4 regions of the Cytobacillus kochii genome follow, and region 4 is predicted to be linked to each of the others. Evidence: riboswitches for the same ligand, from Rfam matches in the RefSeq annotation. Region 4 holds a riboswitch; each other region holds the start of a gene.
The links. A riboswitch is a leader RNA that binds a small molecule or an ion and turns the genes downstream of it on or off. The one in region 4 is predicted to bind S-adenosylmethionine.

Region 1 (5,879 bases), 2.2 Mb from region 4:
TTATGAAATTGCCGATGAATATATGGATGTCGTTTATAAACTGTGGGAATCAAGCTGGGAAGATGGAGCGGTGATAGAAGATACAGAACAAGGGCTATTAATCGACCGTAAGAAAATCCATGAAATTCACCATAAGGGAGAATATTTTGAAGTCGAAGGACCGCATTTAACAGAACCTTCACAACAAAGAACACCTGTTTTATATCAAGCAGGGACTTCTCCTAAAGGTCGTGCTTTTGCAGCAAAACATGCAGAATGTGTATTTGTAGGTGGGCCAACTCCTGAAAGAGTAAGACATTATACAGAGGATATTCGAAAACAAGCGGCTGAATATGGCAGAAACCCGGAAGATATTAAAATATTCACTTTCCTAACAGTCATTGTAGGTAAGACAACTGAAGAAGCGGAAGAGAAATTTGCTGAATACAACCAATTATGGAGTGCAGATGCAGCGAAAGCACAGTTTGGGGGCGCAAGCGGTTATAATGTTGCGGAATTTACAAAGGATGAGTTAGATAACCCATTTGAATTTAAAGCTACAGAGCATGGGCATTATAAAGCTGCTTCATTAACGAAAGATGCGAAGAAAAAACTATCGATTAAAGAAGCGATTTCAAAATTAGAAGGATTAGATAGAGACAACATAATTGTCGGCAATCCATCAGAAGTAGCAGACCAAATTCAATATCAGTTTGAAGCCTCTGGGGTCGATGGTTTTAATTTAAATCATTTAGTAACGCCAGCAGATTTGGAAGATTTTATTGAGCTTGTTATTCCGATTCTACAAGAACGTGGTTTATATAAAAAGGAATACAAACAGGGTACGTTAAGAGAAAAGCTTTTTACTCACGGCTCGCCTCTTTTACCGAGTGGTCATCCAGGAAGTAAATTTCGTAAAGGCGAAAAAATAAACAATTAAAATAAGAGGTGAAGGGTATGAGAAAAGTTTGGTTACTATTTTTTGTACTGATTTGTTGCACTGTTTTAAGTGCATGTGGGGCATCAGGTTCATCCGGCGAAGAAAAGAAAGAGATGGTATTAGGGGCGACAGTTCCTTATAGTGATATGCTTGAGCAAGGTGTAGCACCACTACTTGAGGAAAAAGGGTACAAAGTAGAAGTAAAGGAATTTAATGATTATGTTCAACCGAATATTGCTTTAGATAGTGGAGATTTGGATGGTAATTTATTTCAACATAAAGTGTACTTAGAGAATTTTAACTCTGAAAAAGGGATGGATCTAGTAGATATTATTTCTGTTCCTACAGCTCCAATTGGTATATATTCAGAAAAATTCAACTCCCTTGAAGAAGTGAAAGATGGCAGCACGATGGCCATTGCTAATGATCCTACAAATTTAGCGAGAGGATTAACAGTTGCGCGTGATGCTGGTTTAATAGAATTGAAAGATGATATAAACCCAGTCAATGCAACAGTTAATGATGTATTATCTAACCCGAAAAATTTGAAATTCCATGAAGTAGATGCAGCCCAACTGCCAAGGTCTCTTGAATCAGTTGATCTTGCTGCTGTTAATGGTAACTTTGCGGTTGCTGCAGGATTAGATTTAACAACAGCCATTTATCGTGATCAAATTCCTGAGGAAATCCAAAATAGAATGGTTGTACGTAAAGAAGATAAAGACGCCCAAATGGCAAAGGATATTATTGAAGCCATAGAGTCGGAGGAATTTGCAAAAGTAATTGAAGAAAACTTTAAAGGTTTTCATAAGCCAGAATGGATGGGCGAATGAGTAAATCATCTTAATTTTTTAAAAAATAATTGACAAATATTGATAAATATTATAGAGTAAATGATATAAAATTTAATATGATTTTTCTTATCCAGAGAGGTGGAGGGACTGGCCCTTTGAAGCCTCGGCAACAGGCAATTTATTGCACTGTGCCAATTCCAGCAAGCTGTAGCTTGAAAGATAAGGAGAGATAAAGAACGGAACTTTAACCTCTTCTTGTCGGAAGAGGTTTTTTATTTTGCATGATTTAATCACCAAGGGATGATCTCCTCTATACAAATGCTGTTTTTAAACTGATTAAACCTATTAGTTAAGTTGGAATTATAGTTGCTGATTGGACCTCCAAAGGCAGTAGTGCAGCTAGATTTACATCAATGGGAAAAATCGGCAATGGTAGTCAACCATTGTCCACCAAAATGTTGCGATATAAAGGAGGACGAAAAAATGAAAAGAGTAGAATCAACAGTTATACCAGGTGCGGATTCTTTTTATTATGAAGGTGGAGACATTGGTATTCTCCTCATTCATGGCTTTGTTGGAACACCACAGAGCATTGAGGACTTGGGTGCGGAACTTGCAAATAGGGGTTTTACTGTTCATGCCCCAAGGCTAACAGGACATGGAACAAAAAGCAGAGATTTAGAGTTATATGGTTATGATGATTGGTTCAATGATGTCGTTACAGCTTATAAACAATTAAAGGAGACATGCAAACAAGTCTATTGTTTAGGTCAATCTATGGGCGGTGCATTAGCGCTGTTGTTAGCTAAGAAATATGGAGAGCTGGACGGATTGATCCTAATTAATACTGCACTGACATTACCAGATTACGAGTATTTAAGATATTACGATGAGAAACACTATATTGACGAAGGTAGCCCAGATATCAAAAATCCGACTATACATGAAATTACTTACGATCATATTCCAGTAAAAGCAGTTCACTCTTTACAAAAGGTAATGAGTGACGCAGGAAAAAGTTTATCTCAAATTCATTGCCCAATATTATGCTTTAAGTCTATCCATGATCATGTTGTACCTCCAGAGAATACAGATCGTATTTTTATAGAAATTCAAACAGATCATAAATGGCTTCGGGTCCTCTACAACTCATACCATGTAGCATCCATGGATTATGATCAGTCCAAAATTATTCAGGATACAACAGAATTTCTAAATACGATAAATGAAGAAAAAAGGAACACTGAGTGGGGGGGAAAAGAGGTTGGCTAAGTTTTTACAAAAAGCGATAGCAAAGAGAAAACAAACCTTAATCAACCTTATGCTTACTATAGATGAAATAAAGTTCAAGCGACATGAATTAGAACAGTTAACACTTACAGAAATAGAGGAGCTTGTAAAAAGACTAAAATAAGTCCCATAAAGGAGAATTTTATGGAAAAACACATTGATCAAGATAAAATTCATACCATTCTCACAACATTAAAGGAACTCGAATATGGTTGTGTCACCATTACTGTACACGAAGGAGATATTACCCAAATTGACATTACCGAGAAGAAACGATTTGCTTTGAAAAAGAAACAACAAAATAAAAAATGATGGAATGAAACAATTGAAAAGGAGTGAGTTACATGCAGTCAACAATTAGTCATCGAGCACCCAATGTAGCTAAAAACCTATCAGGCTGCATGTATTTGAATCTTCCTGACTTTCACTTTATTAGATGGTGTTGTCAATCTTTTAATATTAATAAAGGAATCTTCCATACGGTTGAACAATCACTTTATGAAAAAGGGTTGCATTCAATAATTGTTAGAAGACTGTTCGTCATCGCGTTTTTAGATTTTGCCTCGAATCAAATTGAAAATCGAAACAATAAAACGAGAATTATATTTGGAAAAGGTGGTTTAAGTAAAGCACTTGATGATTTTTTTATAAAATATGATCACTAAAGGAGAATTAAAAATGACGGCGAAAAGAATGTACCTCAATGCTTTTGATATGAACTGCGCTGGGCATCAATCACCAGGATTATGGACACATAAGGATGATCAATCTTCTACTTATAAAGACATATCATATTGGACACATTTGGCTCAAGTACTTGAAAAGGGACGTTTTGATGCCATTTTCCTGGCAGATGTGCTTGGTACATATGATGTTTATCAAAATTCAAGAGAAGCGGCGGTTAAACAAGGGGTACAAGTGCCAGTTAATGATCCTGCTTTCGTTGTCCCTATAATGGCGCAAGTAACAAATCATTTAGGGTTTGGTCTAACGGTTTCAACTAGTTTTGAACATCCATATGTATTTGCAAGGAGGATATCCACGCTCGATCATTTAACAAAAGGAAGAATAGGTTGGAATATTGTCACTTCTTATTTAAATAGTGCTGCACTAAATATAGGACTAGATCAACAAATCAGTCATGATGAACGTTATGAGATAGCTGATGAATATTTAGATGTTACATATAAACTGTGGGAACAAAGCTGGGAAGACGACGCAGTGGTTTTAGACAAGGAAAAAGGGCTCTATACAGATCCAAGTAAAGTTCACGATATTAACCATGAAGGGAAGTATTTCAGGGTGCCAGGGGCACATCTATGTGAACCTTCTCCACAAAGGACACCGGTTATTTTTCAAGCGGGTGCATCTACAAGGGGGAGAAAGTTTGCTGCTAAACACGCAGAGTTGGTCTTTATAAGTGTGCCGACAAAAGAAGCCGGTAAAGTAATAGTCGATAAAATTAGGGAAGCAGTAAGAGCGGAAGGGAGAGACCCTAGTGAAGTAAAAATCCTTTCTCTCGTCACGCCTATTATCGGTGAAACAGAGGAAGATGCTAGAGCGAAGTATGAAGACTATCAAAACCATGCAAGTTATGAAGGATCATTAGCGTTATTTGGGGGGTGGAGTGGTATCGACTTCTCAGAGTATAAAGCAAATCAACCAATCGAGTACGTTAAAAATGATGCCATTCAGTCAATCGTTGAAACATTTACGAATATTGATTCTACAAAGAGTTGGACGGTCGATGACATTGCCAAATTTGTTGGTGTCGGCGGGATGGGTCAAGTGGCTGTTGGTACAGCACACTCTGTTGCTGATCAATTAGAAGGATGGAAAGAAGAGACAGGAGTTGACGGGTTTAACGTTGCATATGCTGTCACTCCAGGTACATTCGAAGAGTTCGTTGAGCATGTCATTCCAATCCTACAAGATAGGGGGCTCGTAAGAAGAGAGTATGAAGAAGGTACCCTAAGAAAGAATTTATTTGGGTATGACCATTTGCCAGAGCATCATTATGGTAAAAAATTTAGTAAGTTGACAGTTACAAAATAGGAGGCGTCTGAAGATGACAAATGTTGTAATCATATCGGGAAGCACATCAAACAATTCCCGTTTAAACGGATTAGAGCAAGAAGCGATTGCCTTTTTAAACAAAAAGGACGTGTCATATGAGCAAATTACAGTAAGGGAGTTACCTGCTGAAGATTTAATTCATGCCAAATTTGATAGCCCGGCAATTATCGCAGCGAATGAAAAAGTAGAAAAATCAGATGCTGTAATTATATTAACACCTGTATTTAAAGCGTCTTATACAGGTGTACTAAAAGCTTATTTGGATTTATTACCTCAAAAAGGCTTCGTTGATAAATCTGTATTACCGCTTGTGATAGGGGGCTCATTTGGACATTTACTTATGATTGATTATGCATTGAAACCAGTTATATCCAGTTTAGGAGCAGAAACAGTCCTTCAGGGTGTATATGTTTTAGATAAAGAGATTGAAAGAACAGAAGATCATCGTTTTTTTGTCGAAAATCATGTAAAGGAAAGATTAGATAAAGAATTAAATCGTCTGCATTCTTTATTGTCTATGAAGGAATTACAACTAAAATAAGTGAAAATATATTTTTTGCCGAACAACTCCTGTTTGTTCGGCTCCTTTAATTGTTTGAAAAAACTATGAGATACAATGTTTTTTCTAAATGTAGAGTTGCAAATTGCTCCGAGAAGATAAATTTTAGCTATTGGTTTTGCCACTACTTTTAAGGATTGAGGCATAGATTATATTATCATTGAATTTTTTAAATGGGGGTTGATGATGTGACAATAATGAAATTAAGTGACGGTACAAGTATTTATTTTGAAGATGTAGG
Region 2 (5,879 bases), 1.1 Mb from region 4:
TGAATGCTTGAGATAATGTCTTCGAAATCGGAGTAGCACATATGCGTATGAATTTGTGTTTCATTTCTGACAGAAGTGGTGGCTAGTCTAAAAGCATAAACAGCAGCGTTCAGATAATCTTCCCACTTCTCTTGTTTGAGTGGTAATCCTTCACGAATGGCTGGTTCGTCTACTTGAATCATCCGGATACCATTTGTTTCTAGTGCTTCTACTTCTTCTCGAAGGGCAAGGGCAATTTGGTTTGCGACTTCGTAACGAGGGATATCGTCGCGGACAAATGACCAGTTTAAAATCGTAATCGGACCAGTGAGCATACCTTTTACCGGGTGATCTGTTAAGGACTGGGCATAGACTGTTTCTGCAACTGTCATTGGCTGTTCGAATGAGACATCTCCATAAATAATTGGTGGTTTGACACAACGAGAGCCATAAGACTGCACCCAACCGAATTTTGTGAATTGGAATCCGGCTAATTTTTCACCGAAGTATTCGACCATATCTGTGCGTTCGAATTCGCCATGAACAAACACATCAAGGCCTAGCTCTTCTTGAATATCAATCCACTTTTTAATTTCCGTTTTGATATATGTTTGATAGTCAGTAGCAGTTAACTCTCCTTTACGCCATTTTAAACGATTTCTTCTCACTTCTTGTGTTTGTGGGAAGCTTCCAATCGTTGTTGTAGGTAGGAGTGGTAGTTGGAAGGCTGTTTTTTGTGCTGCTTGACGAACAGAATAAGGTGCTTCGCGCTCTGCTAGTGATGATGGTAAGTTTTGAATGGCTGTTTGTACTTGTTGATTGTTTCTAATAGAAGATTGATTTAGCGCCTCTATAGCAGTTCGTCTCTTGTTTACCTCATCTTGGATTTGCTCTTTTCCTTCTCTTATTCCTTTTGTTAGCACTACGATTTCTTGTAATTTTTCATCAGCAAAGGCGAGTGCGGTCTTTAATGTATGATCAAGTGTTTCTTCAATTTTGACTGTAACGGGTACATGCAATAAGCTGGATGAAGGCTGGATGATTAAGCGATCCTTCGGAACAATTGCTGTAATTTCTTCTAGAAGAGAGAGCTTATTATCAAGTTTGGCGCCCCAGATATTACGGCCATCGATGACACCTGCAGCTAATACTTTATCACTTGGGAAGCCGAATTTTTGTAAGGAAGCGAGGTTTTGACCTGCATCATGGACAAAATCAAGGCCGATCGCTTGCACAGGTAAAGAGGTAACAGCTTCATAATGAGTGATGCTTTCAAAATACGTTTGTAAAATGATATTTATCTGTGGTGCTGCCTCGTGTAATGTTTGGTAAACTGCTTGATAGAGTGAGATGTCTTCTTCTGTGAGGGTAGTGGCTAAAATAGGTTCATCGATTTGCACCCACCAGGCACCTTCTTGCTGTAATTCTTTTAAAATTTGTGCATAAAGAGGAACGAATTGATTGACGATTGATTTGAATTCACTTTCTTTATAGCCTTTTGATAATTTCACAAAAGTAATCGGGCCCAAGATAACCGGTTTTCCGTCGATTTCAAGCTTCTCTTTTCCTTCTTTATAAAAGGCAAGTGGCCGGTTTTCAGCAAGTGTTGGCGTGAGGTTGGTGAGTTCTGGCACGATGTAGTGATAGTTTGTGTTAAACCATTTGGTCATTTCAGCTGCCACGGCATCTTTGTTCCCTCTGGCAATATCAAAATACGTTTCAATATCAACCTTCCCACCTCTGTATGTAAAACGCTCAGGAACAAGTCCAAACATCACAGCTGTATCGAGGACATGATCATACAGTGTGAAATCACCAACCGGGATGAGATCAACGCCAAGTTGTTTTTGTTTCTCGAGAGAGGATAAACGTATGACTTCCATTTGTTGCAGAAAAGTCTCTTTATTCAACATACCACTCCAAAATTGTTCGAGAGCTTTCTTCCACTCCCGCTTCTCGCCAATTCTTGGATAACCTACATTTGAGCTTTTTACTTCAGTCATTTTAAACACTCCTTTTATGATTGTATTTTCTCAACAAAAAATCTCTCTATCTATTATTAAATGAGAGATTCATACGCAATATTAACTAGAGTTGAGACCATTTGATTTGCTCAACACGTATTCATCACTCCTCTCTATGCATCCGTAGAGTCTAAGTGCAAACAACAGACAGGTCTCCTGACTTCAGATCATCGCTCGTTATCCCTTCCCATTTCTATTATGAAATAGTGGTTAATGATAAGTCGCTCTCCTTCACAGTGGCGGGACCGTGCCGGCATTCCACCGGGCTTCCCTTTTAAGCAATCATGCATCTGTTGCCTTTCTTATTAAGTTTTGAAAATACAAAAGACCTCTCTAAATTAAAAATAGAGAGGTCTTAATCCTCTCTTATTTGCCAAAGCTATTACACTTTGCAGGAATTAGCACCTTTTTAACAAAAAATTGTTAAAGGTTGCTGGGTTTCATCGGGCCAGTCCCTCCACCTCTCTGAATAAGAGAATTACATATTTATAATATTTTGAATTTTACAGATAGATTAGCATAATAAATGGAAGCTGTCAAAATAAATTCTTCATGAGTGATATAGATCATCAGATTCAAGCCACTTGCGAAATTTATGTAGATGGTAATAATGCTTGCCATTAAGAATGACTTTTGGTGCGTGAGGATGCTTCTGTAATAGATCCTTCATGTCTGCTTCACTTAAATAAAAGTAAAGATGAAGGTGGCTTTGCTCCACGAGTAAATGATTCATATTACCTTCATTTTTACTACTAAATTGCTTCAACCCATTGCCTATGAAATAGCCAAGTAATGCTAAACCGACGGCAATCCAAATAAAATTCAACTCGAATTCCAATTTGTACTCCCCCTTAAATACATATATATCTACTTTAACATCTCCTAACGAATAGTAATAATATATTTTTTAGTGCCGAATCCGATCAATGCCCCCATAATTAAACCAATCTACCCTGTCTATCGCACCATCTTTCATAGATTGTATACTTGTCCGAGAACAAAATTGGCCAAGCTGTATATATTGATATTACTTAGTGTTTTTCTCGGGTTTGTGATGGAAAAGGCTATAGTTAGCACAAAGGAGACTATTAATTTTGCTGAAGGAGAGAAGTGAAGTGTTATGAATCTATCTGTTATTATTCCCATTCAGAATGAAGAATCTACGTTGTCAGCCGTTTTAGAAGAGTTAGTGAAGATTGAGCCATATGAAATCATCGCTGTTTTGAATGGTTCAACAGATGGATCGGAGAAAATAGCGGAAGCATTTGAATGTAGAAAGCTTGTTTATAAAGAACCTCTAGGGGTGGATATTGGACGAGCAATTGGTGCAAGGGAGGCAAAAGGAGATACGCTTCTTTTTATTGATGGTGATATTGTCGTTAGAGCACAGGAGCTACAAGCACTGCTTGATGGCATTCGGGATGGGGCTGATATTGCCCTAAATGATTTAAGCTGGACAATGAAGCGCCCCATTAGACCACATCCGACAGCAGTATCAAAGTTCTCTCTTAATCATTTTTTAGGTAAAGGTGAGTTATCCGTTAATTCCTTAGTCGCTGTTCCTCATGTGATGAAAAAATCAGCGCTTGATACAATTGGTTGGGAGAATTTAGCTTGTCCGCCATTAGCTCATAGTATAGCTGTGATGAAAGAATTAAAGATGAGTGCACCAGTCGCCATTGACGTGATTGCTACAAATAAGATTCGACCGAAACATCAACAGAAGATTACGGGCTCCTCTTTTTCATTTTCAACAAGTTTAATAATTGGTGACCACTTACGTGCAGTGGCGCAACTGATTGAAGAGAGAGGATATCGCGGTGGTTTAAATGATGGCAGGCGAAATCGGCAATCTTTTAAGGAATATGTACAAGCCTTTTCGGTAAAGGAAGAGAAACGAGCGAAGTATAGTGCGATTATTCCTGTAGGGAAGGAGCCGGATACGATTGCTGAAGTGATTGCTGAGGTAAAGAAGGCAGGCATTGATGAAATCATTGTTGTGTTAAATGGAGCAGATGAACGAACAAAGGAAAAGGTAGAAAAGTCAGGTGTGAAAGTGATTGCGTTTGACCAGGCACTCGGACATAACATTCCAAGAGCGATTGGTGCGCTTCACAGTACAGGAGATATCTGTTTGTTCTTAGATAGTGATTTTGTTATCAAAGCAGAAGATTTAACCCCTTTTATACATGCTGTAGAAGAAGGGGCAGATATTGCTTTAAATGATTTAGAGATATTGCTCGACCGTGCCCATCCGTTGCATTCTGTGAGTGCTGCTAAGTACCTTCTGAATATGGCGCTGAAAAGAGAGGACCTCACCGTTAATTCTCTCACTGCTATTCCACACGCAATGAGCAGGAAAGTGATTGAAGAGATTGGTATCCTCACATTAATGTCTCCACCTTTATTTCAAGCAAAGGCAATTCTAAAAGGATTTAAAGTCGAATCCATTCATTATGTCGATGTCGTCAAGCCAAATAAAATTAGAAAACAGCATCACAGGCAAGCCGATGGTCGGGTCGAATCAACTGACCGGATTCTAGGTGACCACATTGAAGCATTTTCATATTTACTATCGTTCAATCAGAGATGCGGTTATACAGATGGCAACCGAAAATGGGACATGCTCCAAGGTCAAATAGATAGAGTTGCTGTTATTGGTCTCGGCTATGTTGGTCTCCCACTGGCTCTCCACTTAGCAAAAAAGGGCTGTCATGTAACGGGCATCGATCAAGATACTCATAAGATTGAGTTATTACAGCAAGGGAGCAGTTATATTCCTGATGTAAAAGATGAAGAGCTGCAAGCGGTTCTAAATTTCATTCCAAAACATACGGATGCAGCTGTAGCTTTGCTTAAAGCCGCTGAGTATATCATCGTCACAGTTCCAACCCCAATTGACGAACATCATGAACCGGATTTAAGAGCGATGATTGCAGTTACTAACTATCTTTGCCAATATTTACAGACGGGACAAACGATTATTTATGAAAGCTCTACTTATCCGGGAACAGTAGAAGAGGTGATTGAGCCTATATTCACACGCCATCACTTTCAAGCTGGTGAAGACTACTACTTATGTTATTCACCCGAGAGAATTGATCCAGCAAATAAGCAATATACATTAGCGTCTATCCCAAAAGTGATTAGTGGTCAAACAGAGAGCTCTCTTGCGAAAATTGATCAGTTTTATGCAAAGTATTTTGCTCAAGTTGTGCCAGTAAGTTCACCGAAAGTTGCAGAGTTAGCAAAGTTATTTGAAAATACACAGCGATTAGTCAATATTTCACTAGTGAATGAGTTGGACGAGCTATGTGATCGATTAGACATTGATTTTTATGAAGCCCTGCAGGCAGCTGCGACAAAGCCATTTGGATTTACTCCTTATTGGCCTGGTCCTGGAATAGGTGGACATTGTATCCCTGTTGATCCGATATATTTACAATGGAAACTCAATCAATACGGCTTAAGCAGTCAGCTTGTAGCAGCAGCAAGAAAAATTAATGATACGATGCCTCAAAAAATCGTCAAAAAAGTAGAAGCTGAATTAGCAGGGGAGACTGGGGCAATTCTTGTTGTTGGCCTAGCGTATAAAAGGGATGTGAACGATGTCCGTGAATCCCCAGCTTTAACAATATTTAACGAACTCTTGCAGAAAGGTTATCAGGTAGACTATCACGATCCTTATGTACCAACTGTTGTTCTTGAAAATAAAAGCTATCAATCCGTTCCGTTAACAAAGGAGACATTATCAAAGTATCAATTAACCCTGCTTCTTACTGACCATAGTAATTTGGATTATAAACTTTTATCGAAAGTAGAAAATATCATTGATACGAGGCATGTATTAAAAACAGGGAAATGAACAAGCAATAC
Region 3 (5,879 bases), 2.0 Mb from region 4:
ATGGAGATGAGGAAAGAAGCTTGGGAACTATTAGCGGAAGAAAGTGATAAACTTCCGTTTGATCAGTTTATTTTTCAAGAAGTTTCATTGAGTGAAGTTGAGCATGCCTTGCCGTTGCTTTTAAAAGGAGAAATGAGAGGAAGAGTACTTGTACACATATAGTAACTACACACAATAACTGATAAAAGGCGGCCTAATTTCCGATAGAATGGAGCGAAGGACATGCAGTTGAAAAGTAACCGTCTCGTCATTCGTTCGTATATGTATGAAGATTACGAAGCTTGGATAGAGGGATTAAAGAACCGTTTAGTTTCGCAATCACGTCATGATGAAGGACGCCCACAAGATTTATCTGCTTATACTAAAGAAAAATTCAAGAAGAAAATCGAGCAATGGAGTAAGCAAGATGATGCTTGGCAATTATCTGAGTTTGGTATATTTAGAGAAAATGATGGTGCACATATAGGAAAGATAGAAATGTATCGAACACAGAGGAATGGCAAGGAGTTAGTACTACTTGGTTATGCTATTCACAATCAATATTGGCGAAAAGGATATGGAAAAGAAAGCGTAGTCACGATTATTCCTTTTATTTTTGAATATTTACAACCTGAAAGAATAGAATTACATATTGATAGTGATAACCTTGCCTCCATTCATTTAGCAGAATCTATCGGTTTTAATTATGAAGAGAAACAGTCTCAATTCTCATTTGATAGTGGAGAATGGAGCGAATTTTTTATCTATTATATAGAGAAATAAGGAGAGGCTCCACTTATGTAGGAGCCTCCCTAATATTAAGCATTCAATTTTTCTTTTTCGTAAACAGGTACCCAACCTTCTGGTGTAACAAAGAGGCGAATAGCAACAACTTTTCGATCATCAGCTAAAGTAAAATAGTGACGCGTGTTTACAGGTACAGAAATTAAATCACCTGGATCTAAATGGACTTCAAAAAACGATTCATCTTTTCCTTGGATAATAAAGACCCCATGCCCACTTACGATGAAGCGGACTTCATCATCGGTATGATGGTGCTCTCTTTGAAAGTTAATTAATAATTCATCTAAATTTGGCGTACTGTCTGAAAGTGAAATAACATCTGCAGCTTTGTAGCCGCGCTTTTCAGAAATGGTTTTGATTTCAGTTGAAAATGCATCTAGTATGGCTTGCTTTTCATCATCAGATAAATCGTATTTTTCGTGTAATGTCACTTCTAATTGCTCAATGTTCCAATTTTCATAGATGACTTCTTGTGCAGTTAAAAATGTAGATACCTCTTGTTGATCAGTAATCACTTTTTCTTCGTTTTTGAATTTAATAATGGCCATGTAAAACGCCTCCTTTTAATTGAATAAGAGATAATTTATATTGAAATAAAAATTCGCAAGCTTCTAATAATTTTTTTGCTTCAAACCCATCGACTCCCCAAACAGTAATCCCGTGGTTGTGAATTAAGACTGCACCTTTCTCTTTGCTGACGTAAGCAGAAAAGTGATCCGCTAATGTAGGGATATCCGCATCATTGCGAATGATCGGGATGGTGAGTATATCATCTTCTCCCCATAATCCAAATGCTTTAATTAACTCTTGATGCTGAAAAGTTACTACACCTTCTTGATAGAAAAGCTCAGAAATAACATTATTAGCAACTGTATGAACATGAAGACTTGCTCCTGATGACGTTTTCTTATAGATTTCACAATGTAATAAAGTCTCAGCTGAAGGTTTAGATGACGTGTTTTCTAGGGGCCTTCCTTCTAAGTCTACTAATAAAAAATCATTGACTGTTCTCTTTCTTTTATCAAGTCCACTTGAAGTGACTAAAAAGCTGTTTTCATCTACGCGAATGGATAAATTACCACTAGTACCCATAAACCAATCTCTAGCCGCTAACTCATCTTTAATATCAGCTAATGTATCCCACTCTGTTTCATACGTTGTCATGATTTCGCACCAACTAGTTCATCGAGGTATTCAATGCAATCATGGAAGGTTTCAAAAGGAGTATAAGAAATACCAGTTTCTTCACATTTTTGAATTAAGAAATCTCTAGCAAGTACGGCATCTGCTATTTTGGCTGCTTCAAAGTCTGTAATCGAATCGCCAATAAGAATATTAAAGTGTTCTGGAGATGAGTGTTTTCTAATAATGGTTGGTTTACAACAGCCGCAACCTTGTGAAGAACATAGTTCATCACACTGGTGTGGATAGTGAATATCTATCGTTTCTAAAGCAAAGCTTGCCTGATTGCAAAATACTTTCGTAAATGGCCCATAAGGTTCAAGTACTGGTTCTAAAAAAAAGTCAATTCCACCACTAACAATATAAAGAGGGATATCGTTTTCGTGTGTATATCTAACAAAAGCTGAAAATCCTTCACGAATTTCTGCACTATTTAATACAAAATGGATAATCTCTTCTTTTTTACTTGTTGGTAAAAGTGAGAAGAGATTTTTAACACCCTCTTGGATAGAGATATTTTGAGCTAAAATATCTTCCTTGATCTGTTTTGCCTCAATAGGACCGAAATGCTCCATAATCTTTACAATGTTATCGTTATTCGTAATTGTTCCATCAAAATCACAAAAAATCATTGGTTTTGTCATCTTTTACGACGTACCTCCCCATTTTGCTAATGCTGCTTCCAATTCTTGCGCTTTTGTTGCACGATGAGTATTTTGTTGTATGACGTGGTCAATGGCTTGCCTAAAGGCTCTCACGCCAGCTGCTGCTCCTTCAGGATGACCATGGACCCCTCCGCCCGCATTAATTATACAATCATTGCCAAAATCATGATAAAGCAACGGAACTAAACCTGGATGAATGCCTGCTGAGGGGACCGGGAATGCCTGATTCAAGCCATTTTCTTCGGTTAACTGTCTAGCGATAGCTAAGGTTTTTTCTTTTTCCAAGGCAACAGAACCATATGGAGAAGGAAATAAAGAGAAATCTGCACCTGCTAAGCGAGTAAGATTACCGAGTAATAAGTCAGGAGCCACACCATAGAAGTTTGAAGAAGTATAGGCCCCACTATATGCAGGATGTGCCATGATAGGTAACTGCACTTCACTGTTTTCAGCTAGTGTTTGGAGCATATCTAGACCGTAAGTGTGAACATTGAATAATAATGCATCCGCCCCTAATTCGGTCGCATGTTTTGCTTTATCTACTAAATCCATTGTTCTCCCAGATAAATTGACTGCATAATGTGTCCTTTTTCCAGTCTTTTCATAGACTTCATCTAGTATTTCTTTACCTGCGATAATTCTGTCTTCAAAAGAGATGTTGACATCAAAAAGAATTTCATCATCTTTTACAATATCAACGCCTCCCATAGCCTGGTCTCTTAACTGTTCTCTTAAGAAGTGAATATCCCTGCCGATGATGCCTTTAAATATACTCATAAGTAATGGGCGGTCTTGAGTATTTAGTTTCGATCTTATATTTTTTATACCGAATTTTGGTCCTGGAAAACGGGAAAGATCCTCATTATCAAATTCTAGGTTTAATAATTTTACTTCACCATCTAGAGATAACTTTCCAAATACGGTTGTTAAGATTGCTGGAATATCAAATGTGAAATTATATGTAGGGTAGGCGATACTAATTTCGCACCTTACTTCACCGAATCGATTGGGATGTTCATCATCATAAAACTCTTGTAGTGCAGTGACTCTGCCTTTATGTTTTAGTAATTGTTTTTGCTCAAGTAATGGTAACGCTGTCCACGAGCCTATCGTTAATCCTAAAGCGATATCCTCTGCTTTTTTCTCTAATGAACCGGGTCTTGCGTATACTTGATAAGTTGCAATTACATCTCCCATATGAGAACCCTCCCTGATGGTTTCGAATTTACATTGACAATAAAAAACCCTCTTCTTAATCAATAAGAAGAGGGTTAGTTCGCAGTGATAGAACCTTCTCCTTATCTGTCAGCATGATTGCTGCAAGAATTAGCACCGTGTTCATTTAGAATCGGTTGCCGGGCTTCATCGGGCTCGTCCCTCCGCCTGCTCTTGATAAGAAAATTTATGATTATCGTTTTAAATTTTTGCACAATTGTATTATGTCACCAGGTGTTTTATCTGTCAACAGAGAATTTTTTACGTTATATGACAAAATTCCTTTATCCATAAAAAGATGAAAAGTTTTTTAAAAAAAGATTGACACTTTTTTATAATCGGTGCTAGTATTTGCTCAAGATATTTCAAAAAATGAATCTTTTATACTCTTATCAAGAGCAGGTGGAGGGAAATATGGCCCGATGAAACCCAGCAACCGACCGTAATATCGTTGTGAAACGAGGCGCAGCTAGAGAATTTCTGCGCCTAATGTAAGGCACGGTGCTAATTCCATTCAGAAGTTATTCTGAAAGATGAGAGGCAAAATCGTCATGACGAATGCCTCTTTCTGTACTGGAAAGGGGCATTTTTGTTTCTGTAGTGACAAAGCAGGTCCGACTATATCTCTTCATGTAGTCACCCCTGTTTTGTGCCACAGATAAATAAAGAAATAAGGGGGAAGAGATATGGCTGTTTTAGAAAATATAGGTTACCGCGCTTTGACAGAGGAATCTGCGTGTGAATACGTGAAGAGTTTAAAGCTGTTTTTACCGGATGAAAAAATAACGGTGGAAGAGATTGGTGATGGTAATTTGAATTATGTTTACCGTATTACTTCTAATCGTAAAAGTGTAATTATTAAGCAAGCACTCCCTTATGCAAAAGTAGTCGGGGAAAGCTGGCCACTAACACTTAAACGAGCAAAACTGGAGGCAGAAGTCCTTAAGAAGCATGGTGAATTCGTTCCTCACCTCCTCCCAGCAGTACTAGCAACAGATGAAGAGCTAGCATTAACTGTGATGGAGGATCTTTCCCATCTGACAATTGTAAGAGACGGATTGATTCAAGGGGATCATTATCCGAAGTTATCAGCTCATATTGGGGAGTACCTAGCAAAGACATTGTTTTCAACTTCAGATTTTGCTCTTCATCCGTTTGAGAAAAAGAAATTGGTCGCTAAATTTTCAAATCCGGAACTATGTAAAATCACTGAGGATTTAGTATTCACCGATCCATTTTTTGATGTGGAAACGAATGATTTTGAAGCTGAGTTGGCTGAAGTGGTTCAGCAACTATGGGCTAATGACAAGTTGAAGCTTGAAGTAGCCAAAATAAAATATGCTTTTCTCACAGAAGCAGAGAGCTTACTACATGGTGACCTACATACAGGGAGTATATTTGCGAGTAAGAGTGAGACGAAGGTGATTGATCCTGAGTTCGGCTTTTATGGTCCGATTGGATTTGATGTCGGTCAATATATTGCCCATCTCATTTTCCAAGTACTTGTACGAAACGAAAACGATAGAATCGTTATTCGTCAACAGATTGAAGAAGTATGGGATGTGTTTTCTCAATATTTTTCAGAAGCTTGGGAAAATTCTGTTGTTAATCCTTTTACGAAAGTACCAGGCGCTCTAGAATCTTTTCTAGCTAAAGTATTTAAAGATGCTATCGGAGTAGTGGGATGTGAATTAATTCGGAGAACAATCGGATTGTCTCATGTGAAGGATCTTGATGGAATAGAAGATAGTTCAATTAGATTATATGTGAAAAAGTCAACGATTCAATTAGGTTCATCCTTGATTATTAATCGCAAAAACATAGGAACAATCTCGCAACTTCTTAAGGAACTGGAGGCGTATACATCATGAGTATACCAACACCAATTGAATGGCAAGAAGGTAGATTGAAAATTCTTGATCAAACCTTATTACCCCATCAAACAAGATGGATAGAACTCGAAACCATTGAAGATGTCTTTGAGGCAATTATTCAGTTGAAAGTAAGAGGGGCGCCAGCTATTGGAATTACTGC
Region 4 (5,879 bases):
CTGAAAAAGCCATAGTAAAAGACGGAGTAGCAAAAGCGGAACAAAAGCTATTGTACACACAAATTTTCTGCCAAGAAGCATTTAATCAAATTGAGTTAATTGCGAAAGAAACTTTAGTAGGTGTGGAAGAAGGCGATACATTACGAATGATGCTTTCAGCACTTAAGAAGTTTACGAGACATACTCCAACAAATGTAATTGCGAAAAAACGTCAAGCGGCTGAGAAAATTATTGAAGCTGAAAGATTCGTAGTATAATATTTATCTTTAATGAATAGAAGGAAAGTAACCTGTTTACTTCCTCCATTTGCGAAGTTTATAACTTGAGGCTCAAGAACGAATGTGGGCCTCTTTGTTTTGTTTTTAATATGATAATAATTACAATTCTTCGTTATGAAAATAAAAAGAAATATGTTATGCTAATGAAACGATAGTATTCATGAATATAGGTATGATAAAATAGGTGGTGAAAACATGGCACTTACTTTCTATTGGTACCCTAAATGTGGTACTTGCCGAAAAGCGAAAAAATGGCTAGATGAACATGAAATAGCCTATGATGCGATACATATAGTGGAAAATCCCCCATCCCGCAAGGAAATAGAAGATTTTTACAAAAAGAGCGGGTTAGAGCTGAAAAAGTTTTTCAACACAAGCGGTCAAAAGTATCGTGAGTTAGGATTAAAAGACCGAGTGAAAACGGCCTCAGAGTCGGAACTGTTGGATTTATTAGCATCGGATGGAATGTTAATTAAACGTCCATTAACAACAGACGGTACGAAAGTAACAGTCGGATTTAAAGAGCTAGAATTTGAACAAAATTGGCTGTAAATGGTGGATGCGCTTTATACGTTTTAAACGATCGTTTATTCGGTCATTAAAATAAACAATTTCCTAAATTAATGGAGGTATGAAACATGAGCACACCTAAAGAATTACGTTATTCAGAAGAACACGAGTGGGTAAAAACAGAAGGAGATAAAGTTCGTATTGGTATTACATACTTTGCTCAATCAGAACTTGGAGATATCGTATTTGTTGAGCTTCCAGAAGTAGGAGATGAAGTAACTGCTGATGAACCGTTTGGTAGCGTAGAATCTGTTAAAACAGTTTCTGAGTTATATGCACCAATTAGTGGTAAAATCGTTGAGATTAACGAAGAAGTTAGCGATAGTCCAGAATTTGTGAATGAATCTCCTTACGAGAAAGCATGGATGATCGTTGTTGAGCCATCCGATGCAAGTGAAATTGACAAGCTAATGACAGCTGAACAATATGAAGAAATGACAAAAGAAGATTAATTGCAGTTAAATAAAGAAGGTCAAATCATTAAATGGTTTGACCTTTTTCTAAATTTCTATATAGACATACCAGCTAAGTGCTGAAAAGTTTTCAAATGTAAAAAGGCTTACTATTATAAAATATATAAATGATATATATTAGGTGATGAGCATGCATATAGAACATGGCAATAAAGTGATTATTGTTGAAGGTAAATCTGACAAACGAAAAGTGAAAGGACTAATCAGAGAACCTGTAGAGATCTTATGTACAAATGGAACGATTGGCACTTCGAAGTTGGATGAATTAATTGATTATTTAATTGGGAAGGAAGTCTATATATTAGTCGATGCTGACGCATCAGGAGAAAAACTTCGTAAACAATTTAAGAGAGAGTTACCAGAGGCAGAGCATATCTATATTGATAAAATGTATCGTGAAGTCGAGGCGGCACCCGCGTATCATTTAGCTACAGCCTTAATAAGCGCAAATATAGATATATATACCGAGTATTTAGATAAAGGGTGATAACATGATTGACTGGTCAAACAATGACTTAAATGATTTGATCGCAAGGAAGCAATCCGGCTTATTTTATTTATTCACTCCTATGTGTGGGACATGTCAAGTTGCCGGGAAAATGCTAACAATTACTGAGCAACTGTTGCAGAACCTTCCTATAGGAAAAGCCGACCTGAATTTTTTGCCAGCAGTAGCCGAAAAGTATGAAATTGAAAGTGTACCGTGTTTACTTGTGTTTAAAAAAGGAGAGTTAGTTGATAAGCTTTATGCTTTCCATTCCGTACCTTATTTACTTGAGCAAATTCAATCATATGAATTACAGTTTCAATTTTAAAACCACTTATTGTTTAGGAATAAGTGGTTTTCTTATGCTTTCAATCAAGGGGTTTTGCGCAAATATTTAAATACACCTTTCACTCATTCTATGCAGATGAACCGATGGGCTGTATCTTTTTTCTGTCGATAAGTCTAGCTTTTGACATATTTCTCGGGAAATAGGTGTGAACATTGTTGGAAATAAAATGTTCTGTCGGTTAAAGTCGATAGTTAGGAGAAGGAAATCATTTCTTGGAACAGAATTATAGAATATAAGACGGGGCAGGAGGTGGTTTCAATAGAGAAACTCATTTATCATTTCAATCAATCTTTAAGAGTAAATGATCATATTTTAATGATGTTAAAGGAACCTATAAGGATACGAGTAGAATTAGAACAAAATCTATTGTATTTGACATTAGACCGTAAAAGGCTGTTAATTAAACATGCTCGCCCATTGAAAAATTATCATATAAACATTCAAACTACTGCTGACCACTTTCATTCTTTGCTTCAAGGGCGTACAAGTCTAAAGAAACAAGTGGATGAAAAGCATATCATCCTTAAATCGACTTTTAGACAATTATTGAAATTAGATGCCATTTTCCTGTTAAATCAAAATTAATCAAAAATATATCAAATGTACTAAAAAAAGATTGACTTCCCAAAAAAAGGTTGTTATTCTATCCTTAGAATAATTAGAAAATTAAATATTCTTATCGAGAGTGGTGGAGGGACTGGCCCTATGAAACCCGGCAACCGGTTGTTTGATACACGGTGCTAATTCCAGCAGAGCATAAAAGCTCTGATAGATAAGAAGAGATGATAAACCCTCTTCTTTGTGAAGAGGGTTTTTGGTCGTCTTTTCTTTCCAATTTAAAAAAGAGGAGAGATGTAAAATGGCAGAAAAAGAAAAGCAACTTCGTTTTGAAACAATTGGTGTTCATGGTGGGCTAAAACCTGATCCAGTAACAGGGGCAAGAGCAGTCCCAATCTATCAAAATAATGCTTATCAATTCCAAAATACAGAGCATGCGCAAGACTTATTTGGCTTAAAAGAAACAGGATATATTTATTCTCGTATTCATAATCCAACGGTTACTGTGTTTGAGGAAAGAGTTGCATTGTTAGAAGGGGGAACAGGCGCATTAGCATTAGCAAGCGGGCAAGCAGCCATTTACTTAGCACTTCTTAATATTGTTCAAGCGGGTGATGAAATTGTAGCTGCCTCTAATTTATATGGAGGTACATATAATTTATTTACAGTCACTTTACCAAAGTACGGCATCAACGTTAGGCTTATCGATATGAATAATGAAGAGGAACTACGAGCAGCAATCAATGAAAAGACACGAGCTGTATTTGCCGAAACCATTGGTAACCCGAGTTTACAAGTACTAGATATTGAAACGGTTTCTAATATCGCCCATGAACATGGTGTGCCGTTAGTGGTTGATAACACATTTGCAACTCCTTATCTATGTCGGCCGATTGAGCATGGCGCAGATATTGTTGTTCATTCTGCTACGAAATGGTTACTGGGGAATGGGACGACAATGGGGGGAATCATTGTTGACGGTGGTAAATTTGATTGGAATTCAGAGAAGTATCCAGGATTAAGTCAGCCGGATACAAGCTATAACGATTTAGTATATAGTGAGGCACTTGGCCCTGTAGCATATATTACTAAGGCGAGAGTGCAGCTTCTAAGGGATTTAGGTCCAGCACTAAGTGCACAAAGCGCCTTCCAATTCACTTTAGGTTTAGAAACGTTAACGGTTCGAATGAAAGAACATATTGCTAATACGAAAAAAATTGTGCAATATTTGAATAATCACCCTGCTGTTAATTGGGTACTTTATCCGGGCGATGACAACCATCCTAATAAAGAATTAGCAGACAAATATTTATCTAAAGGTGCAGGGGCAGTTGTCGTTTTTGGCATATCTGGTGGGCGCAAAGCAGGTGCGAAGGTTATTAATTCGGTTGAGCTGTTCGCACATGTAGCGAATGTAGGTGATGCAAAAAGTCTTATTATACATCCAGCAAGCACAACGCATCAACAACTTAATCAAGATGGGTTAAAACAAGCAGGTGTACCTGAAGACTTAATCCGATTATCAATTGGAATTGAAAATGTAGAAGATTTGATCGATGATCTTGAATCTGCTATTGAAGCGGCAACCGGTATTGCTTCATTAAATATAAGGGCCTAACAACTATTATTTTCAGATTTGACACCTACTTCAATGACATGATACTATTACACAGGTACACAAAAAAATTCAATATATTCATAGTTTGCTCTTATTTAGAGAGGTGGAGGGAAGTGCCCTTTGAAGCCCGGCAACCGTCATTTAATTGAAATGGTGCCAATTCACTCAAAGCATTAGCTTTGAAAGATGAGAGAAAGGAATTTTCATAACAAGCCTTTCTGCTCATAAGCAGGAAGGCTTTTTTTAAAAACAATGGATATGCTATAAATGTGTTGGTTTTTCTGGATTGAAGAGGTGAAGTATAAGATGATTTCAATAAAAGATGTAAAAAAGATTTTCTCAACGAAAAACGGGAAAGTAAATGCAGTAGACAATGTTAACCTCGAAATTAACGAGGGTGAAATATTCGGTGTAATCGGATACAGTGGTGCAGGTAAAAGTACATTGATTCGTATGTTAAATGGACTTGAAATCCCGACTGAAGGCGTTGTATCTGTAGCTGGGAATGAAGTTTCTCGCATAAAAGGTGCTAGCTTAAGAAAGGCTAGACAAGAAATAAGCATGATTTTTCAACATTTTAATTTATTATGGTCTCGAACAGTTCGAGAAAACATTGCGTTTCCATTAGAAATTGCTGGTGTACCTAAGAAAGCGCGACTAGAGAGAGTTAATGAATTAATTAAATTGGTCGGACTAGATGGTCGAGAGGATGCCTATCCTTCGCAATTAAGCGGTGGACAAAAACAGCGAGTAGGTATTGCTCGAGCACTTGCCAATAATCCTAAAGTACTGTTATGTGATGAGGCGACAAGTGCTCTAGATCCGCAAACAACTGATAGTATTCTCGACTTACTTGTTGATATTAATGAACGTTTAGGGTTAACTATTGTGTTAATTACGCATGAAATGCATGTCATTCGCAAGATTTGCCACCGTGTGGCTGTCATGGAAGGTGGAAGAATTGTTGAAATTGGCGAAGTGCTAGATGTGTTCCAAAAGCCAAAAGAACCTATTACGAAGCGTTTTGTTCAACAAGTGACCGAACCGGAAGAAACGAAGGAAACGATTACACATTTACTGAGTGCTTATCCAAATGGCCAAATTGTTCAACTTGGATTTGTAGGTGGTTCAGCGGAACAACCATTAATCACAAACTTAATTCGTCACTACAATGTAACAGTGAATGTATTACAAGGAAAGATATCCCAAACACAAAGTGGCTCTTACGGTACCTTATTTATTCATATAGATGGAGAGTCGGATGAGGTTACCCGCGCGATTGAATATATTCATTCGCAGAAGGTTGGCGTGGAGGTGATTTCCCATGCTTAATGAATGGCTACCAAATGTGGATTGGGAAAGAATGTGGGAAGCAACAAAAGAAACTTTATATATGACAAGTATTTCTGTTATAGCCACGTTTATTTTAGGAATTATTCTTGGATTACTTTTGTTCTTAACTTCTAAAGGGAATATATGGCAAAATCAGCTAGTTAATAAAATTATTGCGGCATTTGTTAATGTCTTTCGATCCATTCCGTTCTTA

Region 1: it holds a riboswitch for S-adenosylmethionine, as region 4 does, so the genes downstream of both, LG276_RS08200 (alpha/beta hydrolase) here and LG276_RS19335 (O-acetylhomoserine aminocarboxypropyltransferase/cysteine synthase family protein) in region 4, are expected to answer to the same signal.
Region 2: it holds a riboswitch for S-adenosylmethionine, as region 4 does, so the genes downstream of both, metE (5-methyltetrahydropteroyltriglutamate--homocysteine S-methyltransferase) here and LG276_RS19335 (O-acetylhomoserine aminocarboxypropyltransferase/cysteine synthase family protein) in region 4, are expected to answer to the same signal.
Region 3: it holds a riboswitch for S-adenosylmethionine, as region 4 does, so the genes downstream of both, LG276_RS06320 (2,3-diketo-5-methylthiopentyl-1-phosphate enolase) here and LG276_RS19335 (O-acetylhomoserine aminocarboxypropyltransferase/cysteine synthase family protein) in region 4, are expected to answer to the same signal.

Annotation. Positions count from the first base shown of each region.
Region 1 covers NZ_CP085254.1:1,538,093-1,543,971, forward strand. The annotation lists gene LG276_RS08190 (LLM class flavin-dependent oxidoreductase) at 1-919, shown strand, start outside; gene LG276_RS08195 (MetQ/NlpA family ABC transporter substrate-binding protein) at 937-1,752, shown strand; SAM riboswitch class I at 1,837-1,939, shown strand; gene LG276_RS08200 (alpha/beta hydrolase) at 2,197-2,985, shown strand; gene LG276_RS08205 (hypothetical protein) at 2,978-3,127, shown strand; gene LG276_RS08210 (YezD family protein) at 3,148-3,315, shown strand; gene LG276_RS08215 (hypothetical protein) at 3,348-3,668, shown strand; gene LG276_RS08220 (LLM class flavin-dependent oxidoreductase) at 3,682-5,058, shown strand; gene ssuE (NADPH-dependent FMN reductase) at 5,072-5,620, shown strand; gene LG276_RS08230 (alpha/beta fold hydrolase) at 5,827-5,879, shown strand, end outside.
Region 2 covers NZ_CP085254.1:280,090-285,968, forward strand. The annotation lists gene metE (5-methyltetrahydropteroyltriglutamate--homocysteine S-methyltransferase) at 1-1,982, opposite strand, end outside; cobalamin riboswitch at 2,132-2,312, opposite strand; SAM riboswitch class I at 2,367-2,479, opposite strand; gene LG276_RS01585 (DNA-binding protein) at 2,554-2,841, opposite strand; partial or broken gene LG276_RS01590 (glycosyltransferase family 2 protein) at 3,124-4,635, shown strand; gene LG276_RS01595 (nucleotide sugar dehydrogenase) at 4,627-5,868, shown strand.
Region 3 covers NZ_CP085254.1:1,160,615-1,166,493, forward strand. The annotation lists gene LG276_RS06295 (acryloyl-CoA reductase) at 1-162, shown strand, start outside; gene LG276_RS06300 (GNAT family N-acetyltransferase) at 223-762, shown strand; gene LG276_RS06305 (acireductone dioxygenase) at 798-1,331, opposite strand; gene LG276_RS06310 (methylthioribulose 1-phosphate dehydratase) at 1,318-1,947, opposite strand; gene LG276_RS06315 (2-hydroxy-3-keto-5-methylthiopentenyl-1-phosphate phosphatase) at 1,944-2,609, opposite strand; gene LG276_RS06320 (2,3-diketo-5-methylthiopentyl-1-phosphate enolase) at 2,613-3,827, opposite strand; SAM riboswitch class I at 3,926-4,029, opposite strand; SAM riboswitch class I at 4,232-4,385, shown strand; gene mtnK (S-methyl-5-thioribose kinase) at 4,532-5,716, shown strand; gene mtnA (S-methyl-5-thioribose-1-phosphate isomerase) at 5,713-5,879, shown strand, end outside.
Region 4 covers NZ_CP085254.1:3,786,715-3,792,593, reverse strand. The annotation lists gene LG276_RS19365 (acyl-CoA dehydrogenase family protein) at 1-257, shown strand, start outside; gene LG276_RS19360 (arsenate reductase family protein) at 474-830, shown strand; gene gcvH (glycine cleavage system protein GcvH) at 917-1,300, shown strand; gene LG276_RS19350 (toprim domain-containing protein) at 1,446-1,808, shown strand; gene LG276_RS19345 (thioredoxin family protein) at 1,813-2,136, shown strand; gene LG276_RS19340 (hypothetical protein) at 2,407-2,742, shown strand; SAM riboswitch class I at 2,831-2,936, shown strand; gene LG276_RS19335 (O-acetylhomoserine aminocarboxypropyltransferase/cysteine synthase family protein) at 3,017-4,333, shown strand; SAM riboswitch class I at 4,422-4,526, shown strand; gene LG276_RS19330 (methionine ABC transporter ATP-binding protein) at 4,640-5,665, shown strand; gene LG276_RS19325 (methionine ABC transporter permease) at 5,658-5,879, shown strand, end outside.